4 regions of the Streptomyces sp. NPDC059373 genome follow, and region 2 is predicted to be linked to each of the others. Evidence: riboswitches for the same ligand, from Rfam matches in the RefSeq annotation. Region 2 holds a riboswitch; each other region holds the start of a gene.
What was found. A riboswitch is a leader RNA that binds a small molecule or an ion and turns the genes downstream of it on or off. The one in region 2 is predicted to bind cyclic di-AMP.

Region 1 (5,760 bases), on a different contig from region 2:
CCTCAGCGGCACCGTCTCCTCGGCCAGATCCAGGGCGGCCTCGATGTCGGCCTTTATGGCGGTGATCGCGCCGAGGGTCGGCGGGTCGAGGACCTTCCCCTCGCGCACGAGGTGCCGCTCCGTCATCCGTACGCAGCCGATGTCGACCGAGCGGGCGGCGGTGACGGTGTCGTCGCCCACCACGAACTCGGTCGAGCCGCCGCCGATGTCCACCACGAGGTAGGGCTTCGCCAGGTCGTCCCGTCCGGTCAGCTCCTTGGTCGCCCCGGTGAAGGAGAACTCCGCCTCCTGCGCGCCGGTGATCACCTCGGGCTCCACGCCCAGGATGCCGACGACGCCGCGTACGAAGTCCTCGCGGTTGGAGGCGTCGCGGGAGGCGGACGTGGCCACGAAACGGACGCGCTCCGCGCCCAGCTCCTCGATCGCGGCGGCATACTCACGGCAGGCGGCGAAGGTGCGCTCCAGCGCCTCGGGCGCGAGCCGGCCCGTACGGTCCACGTCCTGGCCGAGCCGGACGATCTTCATCCGGCGGTCCAGGTCCTTGAGCTCGCCGGTGGCGGGGTCCGCGTCCGCGACGAGCAGGCGGATGGAGTTCGTACCGCAGTCGATGGCCGCGACCCGGGTCACTCGGCGTCTCCTTCGGATCCTTCGGATGCGATCGGCCTGAAGGCGAAGTGGCCTCGATCGGCGCCCTCGCCCGTGCTGTGCACTTCCCAGCCGTCCGCCGGGTCCGGCGCGCCGCACGGCGTCACGCACGGGCCCTTCTTCCACCACTCCGGCAGCATCGCGATGGCCTCGTCGCCCAGCGGGTTCACCCCGGGGCCGGCCGCGAGGGAGTGGCCGACCAGGACGTGCAGGCACTTCACGCGGTCCGGCATGCCGCCGGCGCTCGGGAAGCCCTCCAGGACCTCGATGGCGTCACGGCGCCGGAGGTAGTCCTCGTGGGCCCCCCGGTACGCGGCCGCCAGCTCCGGGTCCTCGGCGAGGCGGGCCGTCATCTCCTTCATGACGCCGTCCGCCTCGAGGGTGCCGATCGCGGAGGCGGCGCGCGGGCAGGTCAGGTAGTAGAGGGTCGGGAACGGCGTGCCGTCCTCAAGGCGCGGCTGGGTCTCCACGACGTCCGGATTGCCGCACGGGCACCGGTGCGCGATGGCCCGCAGGCCGCGCGGGGGGCGGCCCAGCTGCTCCTTGAAGGCGGCGATGTCCTCGTCGGTGGGCGGGGTGTGCGGAGTGGCGGGTGGGGGCGTTTCCATGCGGGGTGTCTTCTCGTGCCGTTCGTTAGTTGCTTGCTGCGTGGGCGGGGGCGGAGCCGTCGGCGTGGTCCACGCCGTCCCAGAGGTTCGCGTACCAGGGCCTGAGGCCGGCGGCCTCGTTCGCGTCGTGCCGGTCGGCGCTGTTCTGCGCGGTGGCACCCGGGGTCACCACGGTATATCCCGTCTCACCGGGCAGGACGTAGTTCAGCCGCTCCCGCGCCTGGCTCCGTACGTACGCCGGGTCCTGCCAGCGCGCCTTCTGCTCCCGGAGCTGCTCCACCCGCTTGCGCGCGTCCTGCGCCTGGCGGCGCTGGTCCGCGATGGCGCTGCGCTGCGCGATGTACTGCCTCATGGGGTACGCCAGGGCGACCACCAGCGCGCACACCACGAGCGCCAGCAGCGCCGCCCGGCCGGTCAGCCGGTTCCGGCGCGGCGCGCTCGGGCCTCTGCCCGTCGCCCGGTACACGCGGGCCTGCGCCTGCGCGCCCAGGGCGCGGATCCGCGTCGCGGTGGAGAAGCGGTCCGGCACGGGCACCTCCGGTGGGGGTTCGCGTTTGGGTCGGCGGCTTGGCCTTCGGTCACCCTACGCGGGCCGGGGGCCCGGGGGTCTTCCCCCACCCCGCCCCTTCCCGAAACCAGGGGCTCTGCCCCTGGACCCCATGGGGTTTCGCCGTCGAGTGCAGGCCCGTGGCCGGGTTGTGCCAGCCCTCCCCCGGCCTTCGGCCGGGGGGGACCCCCACCTCGCTTCGCTCGCCTCAGGCGGAACGACCTACCCACAACCCGGCGGGGCCGGCTGTCAGCCCTTGAAGCGGGGGAACGCGGAGCGGCCTGCGTAGACCGCGGCGTCGTCGAGGATCTCCTCGATGCGCAGGAGCTGGTTGTACTTGGCGACGCGCTCGGAGCGCGCGGGGGCGCCCGTCTTGATCTGGCCGCAGTTGGTGGCGACGGCGAGGTCGGCGATGGTGACGTCCTCGGTCTCGCCGGAGCGGTGGGACATCATGCACTTGTAGCCGCTGCGCTGGGCGAGCTCGACGGCGTCGAGGGTCTCGGTCAGGGAACCGATCTGGTTGACCTTGACCAGGAGGGCGTTGGCGGTGTTGTTGTCGATGCCCTTCTGGAGGCGCTCGGGGTTGGTGACGAAGAGGTCGTCGCCGACGATCTGCACCTTGTCGCCGAGCTGCTCGGTGAGGGTCTTCCAGCCGTCCCAGTCGTCCTCGAACAGCGGGTCCTCGATGGAGACCAGCGGGTACGCGTCGACGAGCTCGGCGTAGTACGCGGTGAGTTCGGCTGCGGAGAGGGCCTTGCCCTCGAACTCGTACGAGCCGTCCTTGTAGAACTCGGACGCGGCGACGTCGAGCGCGAGCGCGATGTCCTGGCCGGGCTGGTAGCCGGCCTTCTTGATGGCCTCGACGATGAGGTCGAGGGCGGCGCGGTTGGAGTCGAGGTTGGGGGCGAAGCCGCCCTCGTCGCCGAGGCCCGTGGAGAGGCCGCGCTCCTTCAGGACCGCCTTGAGGGTGTGGTAGACCTCGGCGCCCCAGCGCAGGGCCTCGGAGAAGGACTCCGCGCCGATCGGGGCGATCATGAACTCCTGGATGTCCACGTTGGAGTCGGCGTGCGAGCCGCCGTTGAGGATGTTCATCATCGGGACCGGCAGCACGTGGGCGTTCGGGCCCCCCAGGTACCTGAACAGCGGGAGGTCGGAGGCCTCGGAGGCGGCGTGGGCCACGGCCAGCGAGACGCCGAGGATGGCGTTGGCGCCGAGCGAGGACTTGTCCGGGGTGGCGTCGAGGTCGAACATCGCCTGGTCGATCAGGCGCTGCTCGGTGGCGTCGTAACCGACGAGCTCCGGGCCGATCTGCTCGATGACGGCGAGAACGGCCTTCTCCACGCCCTTGCCGAGGTAGCGGCTCTTGTCGCCGTCCCGGAGTTCGAGGGCCTCGAACGCTCCGGTGGAGGCCCCGGACGGAACAGCGGCACGTCCGGTGCTTCCGTCGTCGAGGCCGACCTCGACCTCGACGGTGGGGTTACCTCGCGAGTCGAGGATTTCCCGGGCTACGACGACGTCGATGGACGGCACGTGAGTCTCCTTTGGATGTCTCTTCTTTTTCGTGCTGAGCCTAGCCGACACCAAAAGCCCCGGCCGGGCACGCAGGGGGGAAGTGCGTGCCCGGCCGGGGAGCCGTGGGGTGAACAGCCGGTGTCAGAGGTTCTTGCCGCAGACCGGCCAGGCGCCCTTGCCCTGGCTGGCCAGGACCTTCTCGGCGATGGCTATCTGCTGGTTCTTGGTGGCCAGGTCGGCGCGGGCGGCGTACTTGGTGCCGCCGAAGGCCTTCCAGGTGGAGTTGGTGAACTGCAGGCCACCGTAGAAGCCGTTGCCGGTGTTGATGTGCCAGTTGCTGGTGGACTCGCAGGCGGCGACCCGGTCCCACGCGGACGTGGAGGCGGCGGAGGCGGTGGTGGCGGTCAGCATCGGGACGGCGACAGCGGTGGTGGCGACGGCGCCGAGCAGGGCGTAGCGGACCGTCTTGGAGGCACGACGAATCATTTGAGTTGGTTCCTCACCGACGCCTGCGAGGTCAGCTGTCGGGTTCGGGCCGTGTGAGTGCCCGGTGCTGCGCGTCATGCGCGCAGCGCTTAACCCCAAGCCGTACGGAGCCGGATCCATCCGTTTCCGTACGGCGGCGAACCTGTGGGTCCCCCGCTCCTGCCTACGGCGCTTTCGCGTCGACTGTTCCCGTCGGTCGGCGGCAGGATTCGGCGTTCCTGACCGGCGGGGCCCGCGGCGGCGAGCGATGTCGACCGTAAGCAAAGCTCTGGTTAAGGGGCAATCCCCCCAAGATCACCACCGACGCGCCGATCCCGACCATCGGAATTCACATAATTCCAGGTGAGAGCGGGTGAATCAGGGCTGAACGGACACTCCGTACCCAAACCTCCGGGTAAGGCTTGTCACACCGGCTACCCCACCGTCAGATACTGTCCGGGGTGGATCACTCCCGGATCGTCACCGATCACGGTCTTGTTGGCCTCGTAAAGGGCGCGCCATCCGCCGGTCACGTGCTCCTCGGCGGCGATGTCGCAGAGCGAGTCGCCGTCGCGCACCCGGTAGCGCTGCGGGCCGGTGGTGTCGGCGTCCGCCTTGGCCGCGCTGCGGGTGAGCTTGCCCCAGGCGGCCTCCGCGGTGGCGGGGGCTGTCTCGGGCTTGGCGTGCCGGCCCGTGCTGCGGGAGGGGGCGGAGGGGGTGGGGGCCGCGGCCTCGGTGGACGACGGGTCCGGCGATGCGGTGGCCTTCGTCGAGTCGCCGCTGCCGGTGTTCGAGGTGGAGCCGGAGGCGGAGTCGGTCGGGGTGTCCGTGGCACCGTCGGTCGGAGTGGTGGCCCCGTCCGTGGGGGTGGCGGTGGCCCCGTCCGTCGGGGAGGCGGAGGTGGAGCTCGACGCCGAACCGGAGGCGGTGCCGTTGACCGCGAAGGTAAGGCCCGAGATGTCGGCGCAGGTCGGCCACGCGTCGACGCCGAGGGCGCCGAGGATGTCGTCGGCCACGGTTATCTGCTCGTTCTCGCTGGCCAGGTCGGGGCGTTTCGCGTAGTCCCGGCCGCCGTACTCGTCCCAGGTCTCCTGGGTGATCTGCAGCCCGCCGTAGAAGCCGTTGCCGGTGTTGGCGCTCCACAGGCCGCCGCTCTCGCAGAGCGCGACCGCGTTCCAGGTGTTGGTGCTGACGTCGGCGGCCTGCGCGCCGCCCGCGGCGAAGAGTGGGAGCGCGATCCCGGCCCCGGTCGCCGCGACGACCACCATTGCGGTGGGCGCCTGGCGCGGTTTGCGGTGCCTGCCGTTCCCGGACGTCAGCATGCGATCGCCTTTCTCAAACGAAGATTGCGACGATCGCAGAACGTAGCGGCGTTGGCCATGGCATCACAAGTCGATGTATTGGAGATCACGTGAAGATCACGGGATTGACGGAGTGTCACATTCCGCATCGCCCCTGCTCAGCCCGAACTACCCCTCAGGTGTGAAAAAAACCGGAAGAGTCCGCAGTCCGCGCATGATCAACCCGCCCCGCCAGCGCAGCTCCGACGGCTCGGCGGCCAGGCTCAGGTCCGGCAGCCGGGTCAGCAGCGTGGCCAGCGCGGCCTGCGCCTCAAGTCGGGCCAACGGGGCGCCCAGGCAGTAGTGGATGCCGTGTCCGTAACCGAGGTGCTGGTTGTCGCGGCGGGTCAGGTCGAGGGTGTCCGGCTGCTCGAAACGGGCCGGATCGCGGTCGGCGGCAGCCAGTACGACGAGCACCGGATCGCCCGTCGCGATGTCCTGGCCGCCGATGGTCAGCGGGCCGGTCGCGAAGCGCCAGGTCGCCAGCTCCACCGGGCCGTCGTAGCGCAGCAGTTCCTCGACGGCGGTCGCGAGCAGCGCGGTGTCGCCGTCGGCCAGGGCCTGTTGGAGCTGGGCGCGCTGCTCGGGGTGGCGCAGCAGCGTGTACGTACCGTTGCCGATGAGGTTGACGGTCGTCTCGAAG
Region 2 (5,760 bases):
TGTTGGTGGCCGGTGCCGTAGACGGGGTTGAGGCCGGAGGCGGGGCCGGCGAGGAAGATGAGCGCGCACAGCCCGATGAGGGCGTACGTCACCACGGGTGTGCGGCGGACCGGGTTCTTGTCGTACACCGGGATGACCATGGAGCGATCATGGCGGAAGGTGCGTAAGGGGCATAGCGTGCCTCGCCGCAGCGCTGCGTACCGCCAAGGCCTTAGGGTGGCCGGAAGCCAGAGCCCGGTCCTGTCCGAAAGCACGAAAGAGGTCCGTCCGATGCCGGTTCCCCTGCCGACCGCCACCACGCGGTGGCGCTGCACGTTGTGCGGCAATCTGACCCGGTTCGATGTGACCCGTTCGAGCAAGGTTGTGGAGTACGTCCACCTGGATCTCGCGGGGGAGCCGAAGGTCGAGGAGACCGAGGTGATCAGCGAGGCCGTCGAGTCGGTGCGCTGCCGCTGGTGCAACGCCGTGGACCAGGTCGAGCTGGTGGACCGGCCCGGCGTGAACGCCGCGGATCCGGAGTCCGCCCAGGCCTGAGCTCCCCCGGCCGGACGCTGGGTGGTTCCCCCGCCGGGGGACAATGGAGACGTACAGGGGGAGCAGGGGGAGGCGTCGAGGGACTGGACAGGAGTGGCTGGTGGACCGGACCGGCGGTAATCCGCAGGCGGCGCAGGACGGTGAGGGTGTGGCTGACGCCTCCCCGTCGGCCGCCGGAGAGGCCGCCGAGCAGGCCGTCGAGGCCCTGGACCGCCCGCTCCCGGAGGGCGTACGGCACCGGGTGGTGGCGCTTGCGGCGGACGCGTTCGGCGGGCTGACGCACGCCGAGCTGCCGTCGCAGCTGCGCCCGTACGCCCGCTTCACGCCCAGCCGCCGCGCGAAGTTCGCCGCCACGGCGCTGGCCACCGCTCTGGAGGGCGATCCGGCCTTCCGGCAGCGGATCGCCGCCCGGCTGCGGGAGGCCCAGCCCGAACTGGCCGACGCCCTGGACGCGGGCACCCCGCCGCCCGCCGTGGATCCGCTGGACGTGGCGGCGGCGGCGTATCTGCTGCGTCCGCCGGGGTGGTCCAAGCTGGTCGCCGCCGCCGGTGAGGAGGCGCAGCGCGCCCACGCCGAACGGGCCGGCGAGGAGGCCGCCCGGGAGCTGGCGCAGCTGCGCGAGGAGCTGGCGGCCGCCCGCGAGCAGTCCCGTGGCGAGGCCGTGAGGGCCCGCGCCGAGCTGGATGCCGCCCGCAAGGAGGTCGAGTCGCTGCACCGCAAGCTGCGCAGCGCGGCCAGTGACGTGAAGCGGGCCGAGGCGGCCCTGCGCAAGGTCGAGCACGAGCTGGAGGAGGTCCGGTCCGCCGCCGCGGCCGACCGGTCCTCCGCCGAGGTCGAGGGGCGCCGTCTGAAGTCCCGCCTCGCCGAGGCCGAGGCGGCGGTGGAGGCGGGGCGCCGGGCCGTACGCGAGGGCCGCAGCGTGGAGGACGTACGGCTGCGGCTGCTGCTCGACACGGTCCTTGACGCCGCGTCGGGGCTGCGGCGCGAGCTGGCGCTGCCGCCCCGCGACACGATGGGCATCCTGCCGGCCGACACGGTCGACGCGGTCAAGCCGGGCGCCATCAGCCCGAAGGACATCGCACGGCGTGCTTTGTCCGAGAATGATCCCGCGCTGCTCGACCAACTGCTCGCGCTGCCGCAGGCGCACCTCGTGGTGGACGGCTACAACGTCACCAAGACCGGCTATCCGGCGCTGCCGTTGGAGAAGCAGCGGCTGCGGCTGCTGGGCGGTCTCTCGGTGCTGGCCGCCCAGAGCGGCGCCGAGGTGACGTGTGTCTTCGACGGGGCGGATCTGGACGCCCCGGTGCTGCTCGCGCCGCCGCGCGGGGTGCGGGTGCTGTTCAGCAAAGCGGGCGAAACGGCCGACGAGTTGATCCGGCGTCTGGTTCGGGCGGAACCTCCCGGTCGTCCCGTTGTGGTCGTTTCGGCCGACCGTGAGGTCGCGGACGGAGTGGCGAAGGCCGGGGCGCGTCCGGTGCCTTCCACGTTGCTTCTCAAGCGACTTGCGCGGGTGTGACGCGAACTCAGCGTTAGGTTGCCTGCACTGGCTGTGTGATCTTTGTAAAGAAAACAGGTTGCGGCAGAGTTTTTACATACTTTGATTTGAACGGATCACATGTTGGTCACTAGGGTCAGGGCTCGTACCTCCGCGAGTTCGATCATCCACCCAGGATGGTGGCGGGGGTCCCGCCGAGTCTGAAGCGCAGCCCCCCTCTGCGCTCGGAGCCGGGGAACCACGTTCCCGGGGTGAATCGGCACCAGGGCGCTCCGCGAGGAGTGTTGAGGTGTCGTAGGGCTTCTTCCAGCCCGAACCCGACAGCTCACCCGGTAGGCGGCTGGAGGAAGAGGAGCTCGCCTTCGTGGCGTCCCACCGTCGTCCCAAGCCGGCCAGTCGTACGCGGGTCACCGTGCTCACCGCGACCGCTGCCGCGGCCGTTGCCCTCACGTCCCAGGCCGCCCAGGCCGCGCCCGCCAAGCAGTCCGTCAAGACGGTCAAGGCGCAGGTCAACAAGCTTTACGACGAGGCCGAGCAGGCGACCGAGAAGTACGACGGTGCCAAGGAGAAGCAGCAGACGCTGCAGAAGCAGGTCTCCCAGCTCCAGGACGAAGTGGCCCGCGAGCAGAGCGACCTCAACAACCTCCAGGACGAACTGGGTTCGCTCGCCAGCGCCCAGTACCGCAGCGGCGGCATCGACGAGTCCGTACAGCTCCTGCTGTCCGCGAACCCGGACGACTACCTCGCCAAGGCCTCCACGCTCGACCAGCTGAGCAACAAGCAGGCCGACGAGCTCAAGCAGATCGCGGAGAAGCAGCGCACCCTCGACCAGCAGAAGGCGGAGGCCGCCAGCAAGCTCCAGGAGCTGGACCAGACCCGCACCGAGCTGGGTACGAAGAAGAAGGAGATCCAGGCCAAGCTCCAGAAGGCCCAGAAGCTCCTCAACACCCTCACCGCCGCCGAGCGGGCCAGCCTCGCCGCGCAGCAGTCCGCTGCCAGCCGCTCCTCCAGCTCGCGCGTCAACCTCGGCAACGACACCGCGGCCAATCAGCGTGCCGCCGCCGCTCTGTCCGCCGCCGAGACCAAGCTCGGTGACCCCTACGTCTACGGTGCCAGCGGCCCCAGCTCCTTCGACTGCTCCGGCCTGACCTCCTGGGCCTACGCCCAGGCCGGCGTCTCCATACCCCGGACCGCCGAGTCCCAGGCGAGCGCGGGCACGCGCCTGACGGCGAGCCAGCTCAAGCCCGGTGACCTGGTCATCTTCTACAGCGACTACCACCACGTCGGCCTCTACGCGGGCAACGGCATGGTGCTGCACGCGCCGCGCACCGGTGAGAACGTCAAGTACGAGGCCATGAGCGACATGCCCTTCCAGTTCGGCGTCCGCATCTAGCGCAGCCGCTGAGCCCGTTCGGGTGATGACGGGCTGTGCCCGGAGCGCGGTTGACCTGGGGAAGAGGCCGGGCGGGCGCCGCCCGTGTGATCGGGGGTCTTTGAACTCGCCGTACGCGGCTGACTACTGTCAGCGCCCGTGGCTTCCCATCGACGCACCTCGCAGCCGGGCCTCGCCCGTACCACCCGCGTCACGGCCCTTTCGGCAGCCGCCGCGGCGACCGCAGCGGTGGCCGGGGCCACCGCCGCACCCATGGCGATGGCGCAGCCGGCGGACCCGCCGACCGATGTCGCCGGCCGGGTCGACCGGCTCTACGAGCAGGCGGAGCAGGCCACCGAGCGGTACAACGCGGCCCAGGAGCGCTCAAAGCGGCTGCGCCACGAGGTGAGCACGCTGCAGGACGAGGCCGCGCGCGGCCAGGAGCGGGTCAACCGGATGCGGGCCGGGCTCGGCATGCTCGCGGGCGCCCAGTACCGCAGCGGCGGAGTCGACCCCACGCTGGCGCTGATGCTGTCGGCCGACCCGGACGACTACCTGGACAAGGCGGCCGCTCTCGACCGCATCGGCACCCGCCAGGCCGAGCAACTGGCTGAGCTCAAGGACGCGCAGCGCGGGCTCGGCCAGAAGCGCTCCGAGGCCATGCTGAAGCTCGACGAGCTGGACCGCACCCGGCAGGACCTCAACGCCCGCAAGCGCGACGTGCAGGGCAAACTGGCCACCGCGCAGCGGCTCGTCAACTCCCTCTCCGCCGCCGAGCGGGCCGGCCTCGCCGCCCACCTCCAGGACCGCGCCTCGCGGGCCGGGCGCAGCATGGACCTGCACCTGCCCGACTTCGGACCCGCGTCCGGCCGCGCCGCGATGGCCGTCGCCGCCGCCCGGGCCGCCGTCGGCTCGCCCTACGCCTGGGGCTCGACCGGCCCGGGCTCCTTCGACTGCTCCGGGCTCATGGTCTGGTCGTACCGGCACGCCGGCATCGCGCTACCGCGTACCTCGCAGGCCCAGATGCACGCCGGGCAGCAGGTGCCGCTCGACCAGGCCAGGCCCGGCGACCTGATCATCTACCGGGGGGACGCCAGCCACGTCGGCATGTATGTCGGCGGCGGCCAGGTCGTCCACGCCCCCTATCCCGGCGCCCGGGTGCGTTACGACCCGGTCGGGATGATGCCGATCTCGGCGGTCACCCGGCCTTAGGGCCTGTCTTGTGGATCTCCGCGGCGTCGCGTGCCCTGGCACCAGCACTCGCGGCGTTGTCGTCAGTCAACGACGTCCCCCAGCCTGGCGGCTGGGAGGTGCCCCCACCGCGTCGCTTCCTTCCTCCGCCTTGCGATCACAGGCGTCAGACCCCGCTCCTTCTCCCACGGAGATCCACAAGACAGGCCCTGGGCACGGCCCGGGGCTCACTACGATCGGCGGCATGGGAGTACGTACGAGGGCCGCCGCGCTGCTGTGCTGCGTAGCGTTGCCGGCCGCCCTGCTCGCCGGGTGCGGCGGCGGTGGCGGGACCGTACGGGAAGACCCCCAGCGGATGCTGAACCGGCACGCCGCGGCCGTGCTGAACCACGACGAGGCCGCCTTCCTGGCCGACGTCGCGCCCGCGCAGCGCGCCGCGCAGCGGACGGTCTACCGGAACCTGGAGCGGCTGCCGCTCGCCTCGTGGTCGTACCGGCTCGTCCGGCGCACCGGCACGACGGCGAAGGTGCAGCTGAGCTACCGGCTCACGGGCTACGACTCCGCCCCGGTCACCTCCGCGCCGGCCCTGACCCTCGTCCCCGACGGCAGCCGCTGGGACATCGCCGGCAGCTCCCCGGCGGAGCTCTGGGACCAGGGCACGCTGCGGGTCGTCCGGGGCGCGCACAGCCTGGTGCTGGGCGTCGGGGCGTCGCAGGCCTCGCTCAAGGCGTACGCGGCCGATGTGGACCGCGCGGTGGCGACGGTGAGCGGGGTCTGGGGCGACGGGTGGGCGCGGCGGGTCGTGGTGGAGGTGCCGGGCTCCCTGCGGGACATGGCCGCGCTGCTGGACGCCTCCCCGACGGCCTACCAGGGCATCGCCGCCGTCACGACGGCGGAGCTGCGGGGGTCCTCGGCCTCGGTTCCGGCCGACCGGGTCGTCGTCAATCCCGAGGCCTTCGGCGAGCTTTCGGCACTGGGGCGGCGGGTCGTCCTCACCCACGAGACCACGCACGTCGCCACGCGCGCCGCGACGAACTCCGGCACCCCGCTCTGGCTCTCCGAAGGCTTCGCCGACTGGATCGGCTACCACGGCACCGGCCGCACCGCCCGGCAGGTCGCCCCCGAGCTGGCCCAGGACGTAGCGGCCGGCCGCACCCCGCAGGCGCTC
Region 3 (5,760 bases), on a different contig from region 2:
CGGGGCGTGGATCATCTGGCCGTTGCCGATGTAGAGGCCGACATGGCTGACCCCCGAGTAGAAGAACACCAGGTCGCCGGGCTGCAGTTGGGAGCGTGAGACGCGCGTGCCCGCGTTGATCTGGGTGTACGTGGTGCGGGGGAGGGAGACGCCGGCGGCGCCCCAGGCGGCCTGGGTGAGGCCTGAACAGTCGTACGCGGAGGGGCCGGTGGCGCCCCAGACGTACGGCAGGCCGAGGGCGCCGTAGGCGAAGGAGACGGCTCGGGCGGCCCGTTCGGAGGGGGCGGCCGGGTCGTCGCCGGACAGGGCCGTACGGTCGGAGGCGCGGCCCGCGCGGGCAGCGGAGCCGTCGGCGGTGACGGCGGCGCGCTCGGGGGCGCTGAGGCGGTCCAGGACCTCCTTGGCGGCCTGGAGCTTGGCCTCGATGGTGCGCTTGTGGGTGCGGAGCTCGTTCTGCGCGCCGCGCAGGGTGGCGAGCCTGTCGTCGGCCTCGATGCGTACCTGCTTGATCTCGCGCTGCTCGGTGGCGAGCGTCCGCAGGGCGGCGGACTGGCGGCCGCTGAGCTGGTCCACGAACTCGGCCCGCGCCAGGTAGTCCTCGGGGCTGGAGTCGAGGGCCAGTTGTACGGCGGGGTCGATGCCGCCCGAGCGGTACTGGGCGGTGGCGATGGAGCCGAGGCGGTCCCGTGTGGTGTTGAGGCGGTCGGTCTTGCGGGCGAGTTCGTCCTGGAGGTCCGCGATCCGGGTACGGGCGGTGTCGGCCTTCTCCTTGGCGCCGTCGTACTGCTGGGTGGCGGCCTCCGCCTCCGCGTAGAGGCTGTCCACCTTGGCCTTGGCCTGCTCGGTGGTGAGCCGGGGTTCGGCCTGGCCGGTCTCGCCGAACATCGTGACGGACGCGGCGCCGGCTATGGCGATCGTGGCCGCGGTGCGTGCGGTGGAGCCGGTGAACGAACGCTGCTTGGGCCTTCGGTGCGACGCCACGGACGCCTTCACTCCCTTCCTCGGCCCGCCGACGACGCGATCCGGCGACGGCCGCACGGGGAGCGACCGCCGCCGGATCCTCGGCGGGGGCGACCGGGCCGGCGCTGACTCGCCGGCGTGGGGATCGGCCACCTGGAGGAGGACGCTAAACCTGACTGTCACCCGGAAGCGGTGAGGAGAGCGGGACTGCTCCGATTCGGCCGGGAGCTGACCGGAGATGACCGCTGTTCGACGGGTGACCCGGATGCTTTCCGCCTCTCTGTGACCGATGTGGCGGTTGAGGCCCAACCGGGTCGGAGGGGCTGCTACAGGAGTGGCCGGAGGGCGTGGTTAGGGTCCTGTGCCATGGACGTACTCATTCACTTCGTCGTCGGCCTCCACATCATCGGCATCGCCGCACTCCTCGGCGGCTTCGTCACCCAGCTCAAGGCCATGGGACGCGGCGAGGCCCGCTTCGTCCCCGCGATGCTGCACGGCGCGCTGACGATGCTGGTGACGGGCGCCCTCCTCGTCGGCCTGAACCAAGCTGACGACCAGCCGGTGAACAACATCAAGATCGGCGTGAAGCTGGCCTTCCTGGTGGTGATCCTCGGCCTGGTCTACGTCAAGCGCGACGAGGAGCGGCAGCCGGCGGCGGTCTTCGGCACGGTGGGTGCCCTGACCGTCGCCAACATCTTCATTGCCGTCCTGTGGACCTGATTCCCCGGGATTCCCCGGGATTCCCCGGGATTCCTTCGGATTCCTTGGTTCCGCGGGCTGCTCAGGCCATCCGCGCGTAGCCGGCGATCGGCATCTCGCTGATCGGCGCGATCTTGACGACGGTGCCGGTGTGCGGGGCGTGGATCATCTCGCCGCCGCCGATGTAGAGGCCGACGTGGGAGATGCCGGAGTAGAAGAAGACCAGGTCGCCGGGCTGTAGATCGGCGGCTGTGATCTTGGTGCCGTAGCTGTACTGGGCGCTGGCGACGCGCGGGATCGAGACCCCTGCGGCGGCCCAGGCGGCCTGGGTGAGGCCCGAGCAGTCGTAGGAGTTGGGGCCGGTGGCGCCGTAGACGTAGGGCACCCCGAGCTTGGACCTGGCGAAGGCGATCGCCTTGGCGGCCTTGGCGGCGTATCCGCTGCTGGTGGTGCTCGTCGAGGTGGATGTGGACGTGGACGTGCTGGCTGCCGCGGCCTTCCGCGCGGCTGCCGCGTCCGCCGCCTTCTGGATGGCCGCGAGCCGGGCCTTCTCCTTGGCCGTGAGGCTGTTGAGCAGCTTCTGCGCGGTGGTCAGCTTCTTCTGGACGGCCAGCTTCTGCTTGCTCAGCTCCTGCTGCGAGTCGTCCAGCTTCTGCAGGCTCGTGACGGCCTTGCTGCGTTCCTGGGCGATCTCGATCTGCTGGGTGCGGAAGGTCTCCAGGGCCGCCTCGGTGCGGCCGGACATCTGCTGCATGACGTGGGCGTTGTCGAGCAGCTGCTGCGGGTCGTTGGCCAGGAGGTACGTGGTCGTGGCGTCCAGGCCGCCGGTGCGGTACTGGGCGGCGGCGAACTCGCCGAGCTGGTCCCGGGTGGCGTTGAGCTTGGCGGTCTTGCGGGAGACCTCGTCCAGCAGCTTGTCGGCGGTGGTGCGCTGCTTGTCGGTCTTGTCCTTGGCCGCGTTGTAGCGCTCGGTGGCGACCTCGGCCTGCTGGTAGAGCTTGTTGACGCTCGCCTGGACCTTCTTGATGGAGGCCGTGCTGCTGCCGGTGCTCGGCGCCGCGCTCGCGCTCTCCCCGAAGAGGGTGACCGTCGCCAGTGCGGCGGTCGTGAGCCCCACGGCCGCACGCGGACCGGGGGCGGTGAGTATGCCGTTGCGGGGCTTGCGGTGGGTCGCCAAGGCAGGCGGCTCCTTCCGTTGACCGCTTACCGGGTTAGCTGTCGGGTTCGGGCATCGGAAGGCCGCCCTACGGTCCGTACGTGTGCGTTCCCGCACCCGTACTCGCGGACCGATTCACCCCAAGGTCGTCGTACGTGGGTCCCCGGCTCCGGCTCGCGCCGGACTCAGCGAAGGCGGCCCGTGACGGCACGGTCGCCGCCGGGAGGGCGGGCCGCCTGATGCGGAACCGTAATCAACCCGAGTGGCGCTTGGGAAGGCTGATGTTCGATTTATCCCGAAACCGATTCGTGACCTTTTACCTTACGCACAGGAACCGTCGGTCGCTGTCAGCGCTACCGCCTAGACTCGGGAGGCGATGAGCAGCCTCTTTGACGACAGCTTCCTGGCCGACCTCGAGCCGACCGACGCGTCCCCGCCGCCGCCCGAGGACCACGTCCCGGAGCAGGTCCCGCACGACCTCTTCGGCGGCCGTTTCGACGCGCCCGTGCACCGGGACGCGTACTACCGGGACGGCGCCCACCGCCCGGTCGTGGACGCCGCCGCGCTGCTCGAAGGGCTGAACGAGCAGCAGCGCGCCGCCGTCGAGCACGCGGGCGCCCCGCTGCTCATCGTCGCGGGCGCCGGCTCGGGCAAGACCCGCGTCCTGACCCACCGCATCGCCCACCTGCTGGCCACCCGGCATGTGCACCCGGGCGAGATCCTGGCGATCACCTTCACCAACAAGGCCGCCGGTGAGATGAAGGAGCGCGTCGAGCAGCTCGTCGGCCCGCGCGCGAACGCGATGTGGGTGATGACCTTCCACAGCGCCTGCGTACGGATCCTGCGGCGGGAGAGCAAGCGGCTCGGCTTCACCTCCAGCTTCTCCATCTACGACGGCGCCGACTCCAAGCGGCTGATGGCGCTGGTCTGCCGGGATCTGGACCTCGACCCGAAGCAGTACCCGCCGAAGTCCTTCAGCGCCAAGATCTCGAACCTGAAGAACGAGCTCATCGACGAGGAGACCTTCGCCGGCCAGGCGGAGAACCCGTTCGAGAAGAAGCTCGCCGAGGCCTATGTGCTCTACCAGTCGCGGCTGCGCGAGGCCAACGCACTGGACTTCGACGACATCATCATGACCACCGTCCACCTGCTCCAGGCCTTCCCCGACGTCGCCGAGCACTACCGGCGGCGCTTCCGCCATGTGCTGGTCGACGAGTACCAGGACACCAACCACGCCCAGTACACGCTGGTGCGCGAGCTGGTGGGGACCGGCGACGAGGCCGCCGAGTTGTGTGTGGTGGGTGACGCGGACCAGTCGATCTACGCCTTCCGCGGGGCCACCATCCGTAACATCCTCCAGTTCGAGGAGGACTATCCGCAAGCCCGGACGATCCTGCTGGAGCAGAACTACCGCTCCACACAGACGATCCTGACGGCGGCCAACGCGGTCATCGAGCGGAACGCCTCGCGGCGCCCGAAGAACCTGTGGACGGAGGCCGGCGACGGCCCGGTCATCACCGGCTATGTCGCCGACCAGGAGCACGACGAGGCGCAGTACATCGCCGAGGAGATCGACCGGCTCACCGACGCCGGGGACGCGAAGCCCGGCGATGTGGCCGTCTTCTACCGGACGAACGCCCAGTCCCGTGTCTTCGAGGAAGTGTTCATCCGGGTCGGCCTGCCGTACAAGGTCGTCGGCGGCGTGCGCTTCTACGAGCGCAAGGAAGTCCGTGACGTCCTCGCCTATCTGCGGGTGCTCGCGAACCCCGAGGACACCGTCCCGCTGCGGCGGATCCTGAACGTGCCCAAGCGCGGCATCGGTGACCGCGCGGAGGCCATGCTGGAGGCGCTGGCGCTGCGGGAGAAGATCTCCTTCGCGGCCGCGCTGCGGCGGGTCGACGAGGCGTACGGCATGGCGGCCCGGTCGGCGAACGCGGTGAAGCGGTTCAACGAGCTGCTGGAGGAACTGCGGACGATCGTGGAGTCCGGGGCGGGCCCCGCGACCGTGCTGGAGGCGGTGCTGGAGCGTACGGGCTATCTGGCGGAGCTCCAGGCGTCCACGGACCCCCAGGACGAGACCCGGGTGGAGAACCTCCAGGAACTTGCCGCCGTGGCCCTGGAGTTCGAGCAGGACCGCACGGAGGAGCAGCCGGGCACACTGGCGGACTTCCTGGAGCAGGTCGCACTGGTCGCCGACTCCGACCAGATCCCCGACGGAGAGGAGGGGGACGGTGGCGGTGTCATAACGCTGATGACGCTGCACACGGCGAAGGGCCTGGAGTTCCCCGTCGTCTTCCTGACGGGCATGGAGGACGGCGTCTTCCCCCATATGCGCTCCCTCGGCCAGGCCAAGGAGCTCGAGGAGGAGCGCCGGCTGGCATACGTCGGCATCACGCGGGCACGGGAGCGGCTCTACGTCACCCGGTCCACGATGCGCAGCGCCTGGGGCCAGCCCTCGTACAACCCGCCGTCGCGCTTCCTGGAGGAGATCCCGGAGACGCTGATCGAGTGGAAGCGCACCGGTGGCTCGTCGGCTCCCTCGGCTTCCGCCGCGGCGTCGGCGGCCGCCGCCTCGGGGATCTTCTCGTCGTCCCGGTCGAAGGGCGGCCCGAGCGGCTTCGCCACGCGCCGGGTCGCCAAGGACCGTCCGGTGGTGGCGCTGGCGGTGGGCGACCGGGTCACGCACGACACCTTCGGGCTGGGCACGGTCGTCGGGGTGAAGGGCGCCGGGGACTCGGCGGAGGCTACGGTCGACTTCGGCGAGGAGAAGCCGAAGCGGCTGCTGCTGCGGTATGCGCCGGTGGAGAAGCTCTAGCCCTGGCTGTGGCTCTTGCCGTTCGGGTTCGGCTGGGGCTGGCTCAGCGGGGGTCGAGGCCCTTGTTGAGCAGCCACTGCAGCGGGTCGATGGCGGCGCCGCCGTTGGGGCGTACCTCGAAGTGGAGGTG
Region 4 (5,760 bases), on a different contig from region 2:
GCACGGCGGAGACGATCACGTCGTGCTTGGAGCGCTTGCCGTCGCCGGCCTCGAAGGCCTGGCCGTTCATCGTGCGGGCCAGCAGACCCGTCGAGGACAGCAGCACACGGCAGGGATCGTCGGCGACCTCCAACGGGACCGCCGTGACCGGGGCGCCCGCGGACTCCAGCAGCACCGTGCGCCGCTCGGTGCCGTACTTCTTGGCGACGGCGGCCAGTTCGTTGGAGACCAGCTTGCGCAGCTCGGAGTCCGAGTCGAGGATCCGGGTCAGCTCCTCGATCTCCGCGTTGAGCCGGTCGCGCTCGGACTCGAGCTCGATCCGGTCGAAGCGGGTGAGCCGCCGCAGCGGGGTGTCGAGGATGTACTGGGTCTGGATCTCCGACAGCGAGAAGCGCTCCATGAGCCGCTCCTTCGCCGCCGCGGCGTTGTCGCTGGAGCGGATGATCGAGATGACCTCGTCGATGTCGATCAGGGCCACCAGCAGGCCCTCCACCAGGTGCAGCCGGTCCTGGCGCTTGCGGCGCCGGAACTCGCTGCGCCGCCGGACCACCTCGAAGCGGTGGTCGACGTAGACCTCCAGCATCTCCTTCAGGCCCAGGGTGAGCGGCTGCCCGTCGACCAGCGCCACGTTGTTGATGCCGAAGGAGTCCTCCATCGGCGTCAGCTTGTAGAGCTGCTCCAGCACCGCTTCCGGGTTGAAGCCGTTCTTGATCTCGATGACCAGCCGCAGTCCGTGCTCGCGGTCGGTGAGGTCCTTCACGTCGGCGATGCCCTGCAGCCGCTTCGAGCCGACCAGGTCCTTGATCTTGGCGATGACCTTCTCCGGGCCGACCGTGAACGGCAGCTCGGTGACGACCACGCCCTTGCGGCGCGGGGTCACGTCCTCCACCGACACCGTCGCGCGGATCTTGAAGGTGCCGCGCCCGTTCTCGTACGCGTCCCGGATCCCGGTCAGCCCGATGATCCGGCCGCCCGTCGGGAGGTCGGGGCCCGGTACGAAGCGCATCAGGGCGTCGAGGTCGGCGGCCGGGTGTCTGATCAGGTGGCGGGCGGCGGCGATGACCTCGCCCAGGTTGTGCGGCGGCATGTTGGTCGCCATGCCCACGGCGATCCCGGAGGAGCCGTTGACCAGCAGATTCGGATACGCGGCGGGCAGGACACCCGGCTCCTGCTCCTGGCCGTCGTAGTTGGGCGCGAAGTCGACGGTGTCCTCGTCGATCGACTCGACCATGAGCTGCGCGGCGCCCGACATCCGCGACTCGGTGTAGCGCATGGCGGCGGGCAGGTCGTCGAGCGAGCCGAAGTTGCCATGGCCGTCGATCAGCGGGAGGCGCATGGAGAAGGGCTGGGCCATGCGCACCATGGCGTCGTAGATCGAGGAGTCGCCATGGGGGTGGAGCTTGCCCATGACCTCACCGACGACGCGCGCACACTTGACGTAACCGCGCTCGGGGCGCAGCCCCATCTCGTTCATCTGGTAGACGATGCGGCGATGGACGGGCTTGAGCCCGTCGCGGGCGTCGGGCAGCGCACGCGAGTAGATGACCGAGTACGCGTACTCAAGGAAGGAACCCTGCATCTCGTCGACGACGTCGATGTCGAGGATGCGCTCCTCGAAGTCGTCCGGCGGCGGGGTCTTCGTGGTGCGGCGGGCCATCTCGGCGCTGCTCCTTCGGCTGGACCTGTGCGGGTACGGCGTAACGTGATGCGGTCCATTGTGGACCGCCCTACTGACACTGCCGACCACCCCCCGGGTTCAAGACGCCCCGATCGGGAACTTCGCGCACGGTCGGCACGCTGCCTAGAGTGGCAGGACTCAGCACAAAAGACAGAGCATGCGACCGGAAGGACAGCTTGCCCATGGGTCACACGGCCACGCCGGAGGCACAATCCGGCGGCCTCACCGCGACCGAGCACCGCCTGGCCAACGGCCTGCGCGTGGTGCTCTCCGAGGACCACCTCACCCCGGTCGCCGCGGTCTGCCTCTGGTACGACGTCGGTTCCCGCCACGAGGTCAAGGGCCGTACCGGACTCGCCCACCTCTTCGAGCACTTGATGTTCCAGGGCTCCGGGAGCGTCAAGGGCAACGGCCACTTCGAGCTCGTCCAGGGCGCGGGCGGCTCGCTCAACGGCACCACCAGCTTCGAGCGCACCAACTACTTCGAGACCATGCCGGCCCACCAGTTGGAACTCGCCCTGTGGCTCGAGGCCGACCGCATGGGCAGCCTGCTGGCCGCGCTGGACCAGGAGAGCCTGGACAACCAGCGCGACGTCGTCAAGAACGAACGCCGCCAGCGGTACGACAACGTCCCGTACGGCACGGCCTTCGAGCGGCTGACCGCCCTCGCCTACCCGGACGGCCACCCCTACCACCACACCCCGATCGGTTCGATGGCCGACCTGGACGCGGCCTCGCTGGAGGACGCCCGGGCGTTCTTCCGTACGTACTACGCGCCCAACAACGCCGTCCTCGCAGTGGTCGGCGACATCGACCCCGGACAGACGCTGGCCTGGGTCGAGAAGTACTTCGGGTCCATCCCCGCCCACGACGGCAAGCCCGAGCCGCGCGACGGTTCACTCCCCGGAGTGATCGGCGGGCAACTGCGCGAGGTCATCGAGGAGGACGTGCCGTCCCGGGCGCTGATGGCCGCGTACCGGCTGCCGCACGACGGCACCCGGGAGTCCGACGCCGCCGACCTGGCGCTGACCATCGTGGGCGGCGGGGAGTCCTCCCGGCTGCACAACCGGCTGGTGCGGCGGGACCGCTCAGCCGTCGCGGCCGGCTTCGGTCTGCTGCGGCTCGCGGGGGCGCCGTCGCTGGGCTGGCTGGACGTGAAGACCTCCAGCGGCGTCGAGGTGCCCGACATCGAGGCTGCGGTCGACGAGGAGCTGGCCCGCTTCGCGGAGGAGGGCCCGACCCCGGAGGAGATGGAGCGCGCGCAGGCCCAGCTGGAGCGTGAATGGCTGGACCGGCTGGCCACGGTCGGCGGCCGCGCCGACGAACTGTGCCGCTTCGCCGTGCTCTTCGGCGACCCGCAGCTGGCGCTCAGCGCCGTACAGCGGGTCCTGGAGATCACCCCGGAGGAGGTCAAGGAGGTCGCCGCCGCGACCCTGCGACCCGACAACCGGGCCGTGCTCGTGTACGAGCCGACGGGCGCCGCCAATGACGACGACGACCAGGACGAGGAAGGCGCGGACCAGTGACCGACGTCGCACCCACCATGACGTTCCACCCGCAGCCGCAGGCAGGGGAGCCCAAGCCGTGGGACTTCCCCGCGCCCGGCCGCTCCACCCTGCCCAACGGGCTGACCGTCCTGCGCAGTCACCGCCCCGGCCAGAAGGTCGTCGCCGTCGAGGTGCTGCTCTCGGCGCCGCTCGACGCCGAACCCGAGGACCTGGACGGCGTGGCCACGATCATGGCCCGCGCCTTCTCCGAGGGCACCGACAAGCACACCGCCGAGGAGTTCGCCGCCGAGCTGGAGCGCTGCGGCGCCACGCTCGACGCCGCCGCCGACCACCCCGGCGTTCGGGTCTCGCTGGAGGTCCCCGCGTCACGGCTCGACAAGGCCCTGGGGCTGCTGGCGGACGCCCTGCGCGCCCCCGCCTTCCCCGACAGCGAGGTCGAACGGCTGGTCAACAACCGGCTCGACGAGATCCCCCACGAGCTGGCGAACCCCGCCCGCCGGGCCGCCATGGCGCTGTCCAAGGAGCTCTTCGCGCCCGAGCTGCGTTGCTCCCGGCCCCGCCAGGGCACCGAGGAGACGGTCGCCCGGATCGACGCGGCGGCGGTCCGGACGTTCTACGACGCCCACGTGCGGCCCTCCACGTCGACCGTCGTGGTCGTCGGTGACCTCACCGGCATCGACCTCGACGCGCTGCTCGCCGAGACGCTGGGCGAGTGGAGCGGCAAGCCGGCCGAGCGCCGCCCGCTGCCGTCGATCACCTCCGACGACCATGCGCGCGTCGTGATCGTCGACCGCCCCGGCGCCGTCCAGACCCAGGTCCTCATCGGCCGCACCGGCTCCGACCGCCACGACCCGGTCTGGCCGGCCCAGGTCCTCGGCACCTACTGCCTGGGCGGCACGCTCACGTCCCGGCTGGACCGCGTCCTGCGGGAGGAGAAGGGCTACACCTACGGCGTACGTGCCTTCGGCCAGGTCCTCCTCTCCACCCCCGACGGCACCGGCGCCTCCCTGCTCGGCATCAGCGGCTCCGTGGCCACCGACGTCACGGCCCCCGCGCTCGCCGACACCTGGCAGGTGCTCCGCACGCTGGCCGCGGACGGCCTCACCGACGCCGAGCGTGACGTGGCCGTCCAGAACCTCGTCGGCGTCGCCCCGCTCCGCTACGAGACCGCTTCCGCGGTCGCCGGCACGTTCGCCGACCAGGTCGAGCAGCACCTCCCCGACGACTACCAGGCCCAGCTCTACGCCCGCCTCGCCGACACCGGCACCGTCGAAGCCACCGCAGCCGCCGTCAGCGCCTTCCCCCTCGACCGCCTCGTCGTCGTCCTCGTCGGCGACGCCGCGACGATCGCCGAGCCCGTCAAGGCCCTCGGCATCGGCCCCGTGGACGTCGTCTCCTCCTGAGGTCCGGCCCACCCGCACCCCGGCAACGGCGGGGACCAGTGTTCGTGCCCCCCACGCCCCGCCAGGGCGTTGGGGGTCCGGGGTGCGGGCCCGGGAAGGGGCGGGGTGGGGGAGACCGCCCCCTGTGCCCCCTGGTGTGGCATCCCGCACACATGGTCCGATTTTTTTGGTTACCGGCGCAGGACGCGGCTAGCGTCATCGCTCGTTGTCCGGCAGAAGCAGCCGCAGCACGCGGCACCGGAGCAACGATCGCCGAGTCCCCGCAGGGCGTGAGCCTGGGGAGCCGGGGACCCACATCATGTCCCCCTGGGGTGAATCGAGCCTGCTCAGGCAGCTCGTAGGAGACCTTCCTGCTCCGAACCCGTCAGCTAACCCGGTAGGCGAGAAGGAAGGAAAGGACACTCGCCCACCCATGGCGCTCACCATACGTACGACTTTGGCCTGCGCTGCCGTGCTCGCGGCCACCGTGACCACCGGAGCGGCGGCCACCGAGGCCCAGGCGGTGGACACCACCGCCTTCACCCGGGTCGCGACCGTGACCGACAGCCTGGCCACGCACATCGCCGCCCAGGCGGACGCCCAGCAGAAGGCGGCCGACGCGGCGAAGAAGAAGGCCGCCGCCGAGGCGAAGGCCAAGCAGGAGCGGGAGGCGAAGGCCAAGGCGCAGGCTGCCGCCGCGGCCAAGCAGCGCGCGGCCCGCGCGTCGCGCTCGGCGGGAGCCCGGAAGAGCCTGACGAGCTGGGTGAAACCGGTCAATTCGTCCATATCGACGCCGTATCACGCCACGAGCAGTCTGTGGGCGTCCGGCTATCACACCGGCGCGGACTTCATCGCCTCGACGGGGACCCCGGTCCACGCCGTCGGCCCGGCGACCGTCGTCGAGGCGGGCTGGGGCGGCTCGTACGGCAACAACGTGATCCTGCGGATGTCCGACGGGATGTACGTGCTCTACGGCCACCTCTCCTCGATCGGCGTCTCGGTCGGCCAGACGGTGTCCGCAGGTCAGCAGCTCGGCCTGTCGGGCGCGACCGGCAATGTGACCGGACCGCATGTGCACCTCGAGGTGCGCACCACCCAGAGCTATGGCTCGGACGTCGACCCCGTCGCGTACCTGCGGAAGCACGGCGTGACGGTCTGACGCTCCGGCGATCCTCCCCCCACAACGAAGGCC

Region 1: it holds a riboswitch for cyclic di-AMP, as region 2 does, so the genes downstream of both, ACFXJ5_RS30080 (transglycosylase family protein) here and ACFXJ5_RS17355 (NlpC/P60 family protein) in region 2, are expected to answer to the same signal.
Region 3: it holds a riboswitch for cyclic di-AMP, as region 2 does, so the genes downstream of both, ACFXJ5_RS01950 (NlpC/P60 family protein) here and ACFXJ5_RS17355 (NlpC/P60 family protein) in region 2, are expected to answer to the same signal.
Region 4: it holds a riboswitch for cyclic di-AMP, as region 2 does, so the genes downstream of both, ACFXJ5_RS25280 (M23 family metallopeptidase) here and ACFXJ5_RS17355 (NlpC/P60 family protein) in region 2, are expected to answer to the same signal.

The regions. Positions count from the first base shown of each region.
Region 1 covers NZ_JBHYXC010000029.1:63,828-69,587, reverse strand. Annotated here, with positions in the region: gene ACFXJ5_RS30100 (Ppx/GppA phosphatase family protein) at 1-627, opposite strand, end outside; gene ACFXJ5_RS30095 (DUF501 domain-containing protein) at 624-1,253, opposite strand; gene ACFXJ5_RS30090 (septum formation initiator family protein) at 1,279-1,782, opposite strand; gene eno (phosphopyruvate hydratase) at 2,050-3,330, opposite strand; gene ACFXJ5_RS30080 (transglycosylase family protein) at 3,454-3,798, opposite strand; cyclic di-AMP (ydaO/yuaA leader) riboswitch at 3,804-3,979, opposite strand; gene ACFXJ5_RS30075 (transglycosylase family protein) at 4,212-5,099, opposite strand; gene ACFXJ5_RS30070 (cytochrome P450) at 5,247-5,760, opposite strand, start outside.
Region 2 covers NZ_JBHYXC010000010.1:181,407-187,166, forward strand. Annotated here, with positions in the region: gene ACFXJ5_RS17340 (rhomboid family intramembrane serine protease) at 1-140, opposite strand, end outside; gene ACFXJ5_RS17345 (hypothetical protein) at 271-534, shown strand; gene ACFXJ5_RS17350 (NYN domain-containing protein) at 632-2,050, shown strand; cyclic di-AMP (ydaO/yuaA leader) riboswitch at 2,226-2,383, shown strand; gene ACFXJ5_RS17355 (NlpC/P60 family protein) at 2,394-3,422, shown strand; gene ACFXJ5_RS17360 (NlpC/P60 family protein) at 3,561-4,613, shown strand; gene ACFXJ5_RS17365 (hypothetical protein) at 4,837-5,760, shown strand, end outside.
Region 3 covers NZ_JBHYXC010000001.1:424,867-430,626, reverse strand. Annotated here, with positions in the region: gene ACFXJ5_RS01960 (NlpC/P60 family protein) at 1-981, opposite strand, end outside; gene ACFXJ5_RS01955 (hypothetical protein) at 1,327-1,680, shown strand; gene ACFXJ5_RS01950 (NlpC/P60 family protein) at 1,742-2,836, opposite strand; cyclic di-AMP (ydaO/yuaA leader) riboswitch at 2,845-3,016, opposite strand; gene pcrA (DNA helicase PcrA) at 3,192-5,630, shown strand; gene ACFXJ5_RS01940 (M23 family metallopeptidase) at 5,674-5,760, opposite strand, start outside.
Region 4 covers NZ_JBHYXC010000021.1:1,124-6,883, reverse strand. Annotated here, with positions in the region: gene ACFXJ5_RS25295 (DNA topoisomerase (ATP-hydrolyzing) subunit A) at 1-1,657, opposite strand, end outside; gene ACFXJ5_RS25290 (M16 family metallopeptidase) at 1,861-3,204, shown strand; gene ACFXJ5_RS25285 (M16 family metallopeptidase) at 3,201-4,589, shown strand; cyclic di-AMP (ydaO/yuaA leader) riboswitch at 4,830-4,987, shown strand; gene ACFXJ5_RS25280 (M23 family metallopeptidase) at 5,002-5,727, shown strand.